One region of the Paenarthrobacter sp. TE3676 genome, then DNA from elsewhere that is predicted to be linked to it. Evidence: predicted binding sites of a transcription regulator. Region 1 holds the regulator's gene; the other holds the start of a gene.
What was found. The regulator HrcA, encoded in region 1, represses chaperone genes, less so after heat shock. The targets are predictions, from matches to a motif close to TTNGCACTCGNNNNNNNCGAGTGCNAA.
Positions count from the first base shown of each region.

Region 2: the regulator HrcA is predicted to act here: its motif matches at 1,989-2,015, upstream of ACZ881_RS10360 (FmdB family zinc ribbon protein).

Region 1 is NZ_JBWBQU010000001.1:647,955-651,357, reverse strand. It holds gene ACZ881_RS03175 (16S rRNA (uracil(1498)-N(3))-methyltransferase) at 1-244, opposite strand, end outside; gene dnaJ (molecular chaperone DnaJ) at 247-1,374, opposite strand; gene hrcA (heat-inducible transcriptional repressor HrcA) at 1,425-2,432, opposite strand; gene ACZ881_RS03160 (DUF3097 domain-containing protein) at 2,625-3,403, shown strand, end outside.
Region 2 is NZ_JBWBQU010000003.1:597,523-600,925, forward strand. It holds gene ACZ881_RS10350 (AAA family ATPase) at 1-766, shown strand, start outside; gene cpaB (Flp pilus assembly protein CpaB) at 793-1,593, opposite strand; gene ACZ881_RS10360 (FmdB family zinc ribbon protein) at 1,659-1,928, opposite strand; gene ACZ881_RS10365 (5-formyltetrahydrofolate cyclo-ligase) at 2,083-2,697, opposite strand; gene galU (UTP--glucose-1-phosphate uridylyltransferase GalU) at 2,795-3,403, shown strand, end outside.

The sequences.
Region 1 (3,403 bases):
GGACCTCCGGCTGCTCCTCGAAAAGCACCTCAGACGCCTTCACGGTCAAACTGCTGGATCCGGCATCCACCACCGTGCCTATCAGCCGCGCACCTGAACCATCCGCTATATCAACGGGCTCGCCCGCGGCCAGGCGTTTGACCGTTACAGCATGCCGGGCCTCGGGACCCTCGAGCACGAATGTGGAACCGGGGATCACCTGGCCGAGGCTGCCCGCGGCTGTGAAGAAAACGGGGTTGCTCACCGCTACAGGTTACCGAGCTTGTCCCGCAGCTTCGCGAACATGCCCCCGCTTGCCACAAGCTTTCCTTCGGTGAATTGCTCATTGCGCAGCTTGGCGAGCTGCTGCAAGAGTTCTTCCTGGGCTGGGTCGAGCTTGCTTGGCGTCTCTACGTGCAGGTGAACCTTGAGGTCGCCTCGTCCGTAACCACGGAGGTGCGTGACGCCCAGGCCGCGGAGGGTAATGATTTCGCCCGACTGCGTGCCGGCCTTCACGTCGATATCCTGTGCGCCGTCGAAGGTGTCCAGCTGCAGCTCGGTGCCAAGTGCCGCCGCCGTCATGGGGACGCTCAGTGTGGCATGAAGGTCGTCGCCTTCGCGCATGAACATGGAATCGTTGTTGACCCGGATTTCTACATAGAGATCACCGGCAGGACCACCTGCGGGACCTGCTTCGCCCTGCCCGGACAACTGGATGCGCGTCCCGGTTGCGACGCCTGCCGGTACCTTGATGGTGAGGGAACGGCGGCTGCGGATTCGGCCCTGTCCATTGCACTCGTTGCAGGGGTCCTTGATGACCGTGCCGAAACCTTCGCAGGAACCACAAGGCGCGGTGGTCATGACCTGACCGAGAATGGATCGGACAGCCCGCTGTACCTGGCCGCTGCCACCGCAAATGTCGCAGCGTTCCGGGTGGGTGCCCGGGCGGCAGCAGCTGCCGTCACAGGTGGGGCAAACCACGGCAGTGTCCACTTCAAGCTTCTTGTTGACGCCGAACACGGCGTCCTTCAGGTCGATGCGGACGCTGATGAGTGCGTCCTGGCCGCGACGGACACGCGAGGCTGGTCCACCGTGGCCGCCACCGCCACCAAAGAAGGTGTCGAAGATGTCCTGGAACGCGAAACCCTGGCCGGAGTAGCCGCCACCGAAACCGTTGTCGGTGCCGTTCTCATTGCCGGTGGCATCGTAGACCCGGCGCTTCTGGGGGTCGGACAACACTTCGTAAGCGTGGGTCACGGCCTTGAACTGTTCCGCGACATCTTCACCGGGGTTTACGTCGGGGTGCAGTTTCCGCGCCAACTTGCGGTACGCCTTTTTGATCTCTTCCCCGGTGGCTTCCGGCGAGACTCCCAAAACGTCATAGTGGCTGCTCAAAGTCGGTATCTCTTCCTTGTTGTACTGCGGATGTTTCCTCGGACCGGTTTTCAGCCGCCGAGAATGCGGGAAAGGTAACGGGCCACGGCGCGTACGGCTGCCATGGTGGTGGGGTAGTCCATGCGTGTCGGACCAAGAATCCCCACCTTGGCCCCGGAGCCATAGCCGGTAGCCACGACGGACGCCTCAGCCAAGCCGTCGTACGGATTTTCGCGTCCAATGCTCACGGTGACGCCACGGGGATCATCCCCCATGTCTGACAACAACCGAAGCATGACAACTTGTTCCTCGAGTGCCTCCAACACGGGACCGATGCTCAATGGGAAATCCACATTGGAGCGGGCCAGGTTGGCCGTTCCTGCCATCAGGATGCGCTCTTCGCGGCTGGTGTCACTGAGTGATTGCAGCCCCTGAGCCAACGTCTGCGCCAGGCTGCGGAGCTCCGGCGGACACAGGGCGACTACCGATGGCAGCACCTGCGGCAAAAGAGCCATCTGGGTGGCTGCGATGCTGCCGAGGAAGCGGGACCGCAGGAGCATCAGCGCCTCGTTGCTCACGTCAGAGCCGGCGTCGATGACCTTCTGCCCAACGCTGCCCGTATCCGCAATGAGGACCACAAGCACCTGCTTTGGGGCCAACAGGACGAATTCCACGTGCCGGACCAGCGCGCGATTGGAATGGGGATACTGCACCACGGCCACCTGGTTGGTCAGCTGCGACAGAAGCCGTACTGTGCGCTCCAGGATGTCATCAACATCATCCGGGCCCTCAAGCAACGAGTGGATGGCCCTGCGCTCGGCGGCCGAAAGCGGTTTGACCTGGGAAATTCGGTCAACGAATAAGCGGTAACCCTTGTCCGTTGGGATTCGGCCTGCGCTAGTGTGGGGTGCCGCGATGAGGCCTTCCTCTTCCAAGACAGCCATGTCATTCCTGATGGTGGCACTGGAAACGCCAAGATGGTGCCGTTCCACGAGGGCCTTAGATCCAACAGGTTCCCTGGAATGCACGTAATCCTCAACGATGGCACGCAGCACCTCAAGCTTGCGCGGCTCACTCATTGCTCCACCTCCTGACGACTGCCTTGGTCCCTGCGACCGGTCAACGCGGGATCTCAATCGGACCACCACACTTAGCACTCAACATGCCCAAGTGCTAACAAGTCTAGTATGAGCCACCCCGTTGCTAGCATTGAAACCTCCCGCGACCGCCTTCGGCCCGCGCCATAAACCAGCACAAAAGGTAGGAATCCCTTGGCTTTCGACAATTGGGGCCCGCAGGATCTGTCCGCTCCTGGCAAAAAACAGCTGCCGGAAGTGGCCGTACAGCGGGGAATGGTCCTCGAAGACGTGCAGTCGGGCTGGGTGGGCGAAGTCACCCGTGTTGAGAAATCAGGCGGAATGCACGTCGTCTCCCTTGAAGACAGGCGCGGAAAGACCAAGTCGTTCCAGTTGGGATTCGGGTTCCTACTGGAAGGGCAGGCAATCCGGCTGATGCCTCCTGCTGCCCGCCCTGCCGCCTCTGCCGCCCCTTCCACCCGGACAGCGTCCGGATCCGTGAGGGTACAGGGCCAACGTGCCCAGGTGGCCAAGGCGAGCCGCGTCTGGGTGGAAGGAAAGCACGACGCCGAGCTCGTCGAGAAGGTCTGGGGCGACGATCTCCGCGTGGAAGGCATCGTCGTGGAGCCATTGCATGGCGTTGACGACCTGAAGTCGGCCATCGCTGCCTTCAACCCCGGGCCGGGTCGCCGCCTTGGCATCTTGGTGGACCACCTTGTCCCCGGGTCCAAAGAGTCGCGCATCGCAGCCGAGGCAATGACGGTGCCCGGAGCGGCAGGAAACGTTTTGATTGTCGGCCACCCCTACGTGGACGTCTGGCAGGCCATCCGGCCAAAGGTCCTGGGCATCGAGGCTTGGCCTGCCGTACCCCGGGGGATCGATTGGAAGACAGGAATCCTCACGGCCTTCGGCTGGCCCCACGAGACCGCTGAGGACATAGGCTTGGGCTGGCAGCGGCTACTCGGGGCAGTTCG
Region 2 (3,403 bases), on a different contig from region 1:
GGCGCTGGGTGAGGATCCGTTGGTGGCCGATCTTGGCGAACGCCTGCGTGCACGTGGAGCCCGGGTCTGGCATCTTTACGATGGTGTGCTGGATATCGCGGCGGCCGCGGACCCGGTCCACACCATTGGCCGCGAGGGTGCGGAAATCCCCACCCCTGTCGCCATCGAATCGGATGGCACTGAACGGTACCGGCGGATGAGCGTCCGTGAACGGAGCCGGTTGCGGCCGCAGTTGCTTGAGCGTATGGGCTGGCGCTACATGTCGCTTTGGACGATCGAAGTGTTCACGGATCCGTCCTCCTGCGCTGACCGGATTGGTTCGTACCTGGGGCTTGAGAACCACATCGCCCAGTCCGCTTCTGCCCACCATGGCTTCCTGCATTCGGATGGTGAACAATTGAATCCGGGCAATGAAGACCAGAGGGTGGACCAGGGCTCCGCCGTCCATGCAGACGGCGAAACTCAGGCCGTTGCCCGTGAAGAACATGGCGTCGCCGCGACCAAAGGCTACGCGGAGAATGGGAAAGAAGCACCACTGATGGATCAGGAACCAGGCACAGAAGACCGCGCCGCGCAGGACTCCGGCGAGCCGGTCACCGATGCCACTGAAGAAGCTGCGGATGCCAAGGCCACGGCAGCTAAAACAGCCTCCAACGGAATTCTTCCTACGAAGGCTGCAGAGGATGATCCCCGGCGATGGGGCGACGAGTCCGGCTACGACCATGAGCAGTGGCTGAAGGAACAGAAGCCCCCGCATTGGGGCTGAGCTCCATCCGGCAGCAGACCCGCGCACTATGGGCTGACTAAAACAAAGAAGAGCTTGCCTTGCGTTGATGCGCCGGCAAGCTTTTCTGCTTGTTGGGGATCGGCCGCCACCACTACCAAGCCGTCGGTATCACTTGTCCCCAGCCATTCGCCGGGCTTGCCGCCTTGGGCTGATGTCCAGAGAACGGGCACCGGGCCCGCAAGAACCTGGCTTTGCCGGGCCTCGTCATAGGAGCCCGCCGCGGTAAGGACCACTGTAACCAGCTGGCCGGGGGAGAGAAGCTGGATGGATGAGGGATCAGCCATCCTGAGAGGGACCGCTGCCGAGCCCACGGGTGCGCCCGTCAGGAGTCCCGGGCCCAGCAGGCTGGCCTCCGTAGGTATCTGCCCTCTGCGGAGGGGGGAAGCAAGCTGACGGCCAACAAGGGTGCCGACACTATGCACCGATCCGGTAATCGCGAGATCGGACGGCACTCCAACGCTGGTGAAATCAGATTCTGTGAGGCTGCTACCTGTCGGCAGGTCGCGGGCTGCTACCACGATGCTCACGCGCTGCTCAGACGCAGGAGTAAGTTGCTGGACGGCGATGCCGGCAGCCACGCACAGCAGGAGCGCAACGGCCAAGCGGCGGTTGCGTGAAATCCATGATCCAAATCCGCCCCGCTGACCGACATGACCTCTTGGACGGCGGCTGAACCGTGAGGTGTCTCCGGCTCGGGAACGGGATGGTCGGGCAGGAGAGCGGTTCAGCGGCGGCCAGTCACCGGCGGCTGCTGCTGCTGAACGCTCGGCGCGGGCGATGAGGGCTCTGCGGGAGGAAGATGACATCCCGCCACGTTAGCCAGTCGCACCGGGCCGCAAACAGCGGTCCGGTGCCTTATGTGGAAAACCTTTTAGCTGGCTGCGGCTGCAGTTGCGGGTGCTGCTGCAGGGGCCGCCGGAGCGGCGGGTGAAGCTGGTGCGGCCGAAACCGTGCTGCCCTTGGCGTCGCGGGAATCAGTCCGGTAGAACCCGGAGCCCTTGAAAACGACGCCAACGCTGTTGAACTTCTTGCGAAGCGCGCCCTTGCATTCGGGGCACTCCGTCAAGGAGCTGTCAGAAAAGGACTGGACGATGTCAAAGGCATGGTCACAGTCTTTGCAGGCGTATGCGTATGTGGGCACTGAGTTCCTCCTTCAGGACAAAGTTCAGGTCCTGTGCAACACCGGCGGAGAATTTCCGCCTTAGCAGTCGCAGGGCCTGAGTGCTAATTCTATCATTGGTCCCTGTCTGGTGTACCAGCAGATGTGCCGGACCTCACTTGCCGGGACAGGGCTGTCAGCCGGGCTCCGGTCCGTCGTGAAGTTGGACGACACCAGACGGGGTCAGCACCTGACGCACCGGGCGATCAAATGCCTCGGCGGGAATCGAGCCTGAAGGCAACAAATCGTCGTCGTACACCACTGCGATGGTAGGCGGCCGCTGGCCGGCAGCATCGAGGCCTTGGAGAAGTCGGTCGTAGTAGCCACCGCCTTGGCCAATGCGGTTTCCGTCCCGATCCACGGCTGTGGCGGGCATGAAGATCCCGGCAGCTTTGGCAATCACGGTGCTTTCCAAGCGTTCACCCTCCGGTTCGTCTATGGGCGCATAGGCGGACCTGACAAAAGCCGTGGAAGGCGTCCAATACACCCAACTCAGCAACCGGCCAGGCTCGCAAACAGGCAGCAGCACTTGATGCCCGGCCTCGTGCAGGGACTCGATGAGGGGGATAGTGGGCGGCTCGAAGGCGACGCCAAGGTACACAGCAAAGGTGGCGGCGCCGCCGGGGGAGAGCTCCGCTGCCCAGGCTGTCCCATGCCGCGCAAGCGAATCGCCAGCAGTTGCTATGTGCTCCGGAGTGAGTGTCCGCCGGTGCAGCCGCCGACTGCTGCGGATGTCTTCCTTGGATGCCATGTGTGTCCAATCTGAGGTTCTCCCCGCCCGCTGAAGAGCAGGGGCTGTCCGCTACCAAGACGAAATGTGCGTCCCGCCGCGGCGAGGGGTTTAGCCGATGATGTGTTCCTTCCGTTACATTAGTCCGGTGACTCTAGAAAACAACGCTGTCCGTAAGGCCGTCATCCCCGCAGCGGGCCTTGGCACCCGGTTCCTTCCCGCCACCAAGGCGATGCCGAAGGAAATGCTGCCCGTGGTGGACAAGCCCGCCATCCAGTATGTGGTCGAAGAAGCAGTCAAGGTGGGCCTGCACGACGTCCTGATGATCACGGGGCGCAGCAAGCGCGCGCTGGAAGACCATTTTGACCGCGTGCCTGCGCTGGAAGCCACCTTGGCTGAAAAGGGCGACACCGCCAAGCTTGAGGCCATCCAATCCGCCACCAACCTCGGCGACATTCATTACGTCCGCCAGGGTGACCCGAACGGCCTGGGCCACGCAGTCCTTCGTGCAAAGCAGCATGTTGGCTACGAGCCCTTCGCCGTTCTGCTGGGCGATGACCTGATCGATGCCCGCGAGGACCTGCTAAGCGAAATGATCGCTGTCCAGCAGAAGACCGGCGGTTCCGTGGTTGCCCTTATTGAGGTGGAGCCGTCCAAGATCAGTGCTTATGGTTGCGCTGATGTTGAGGACAATGGCGAGGACGGCTACGTGCGCATCAAGCAGCTC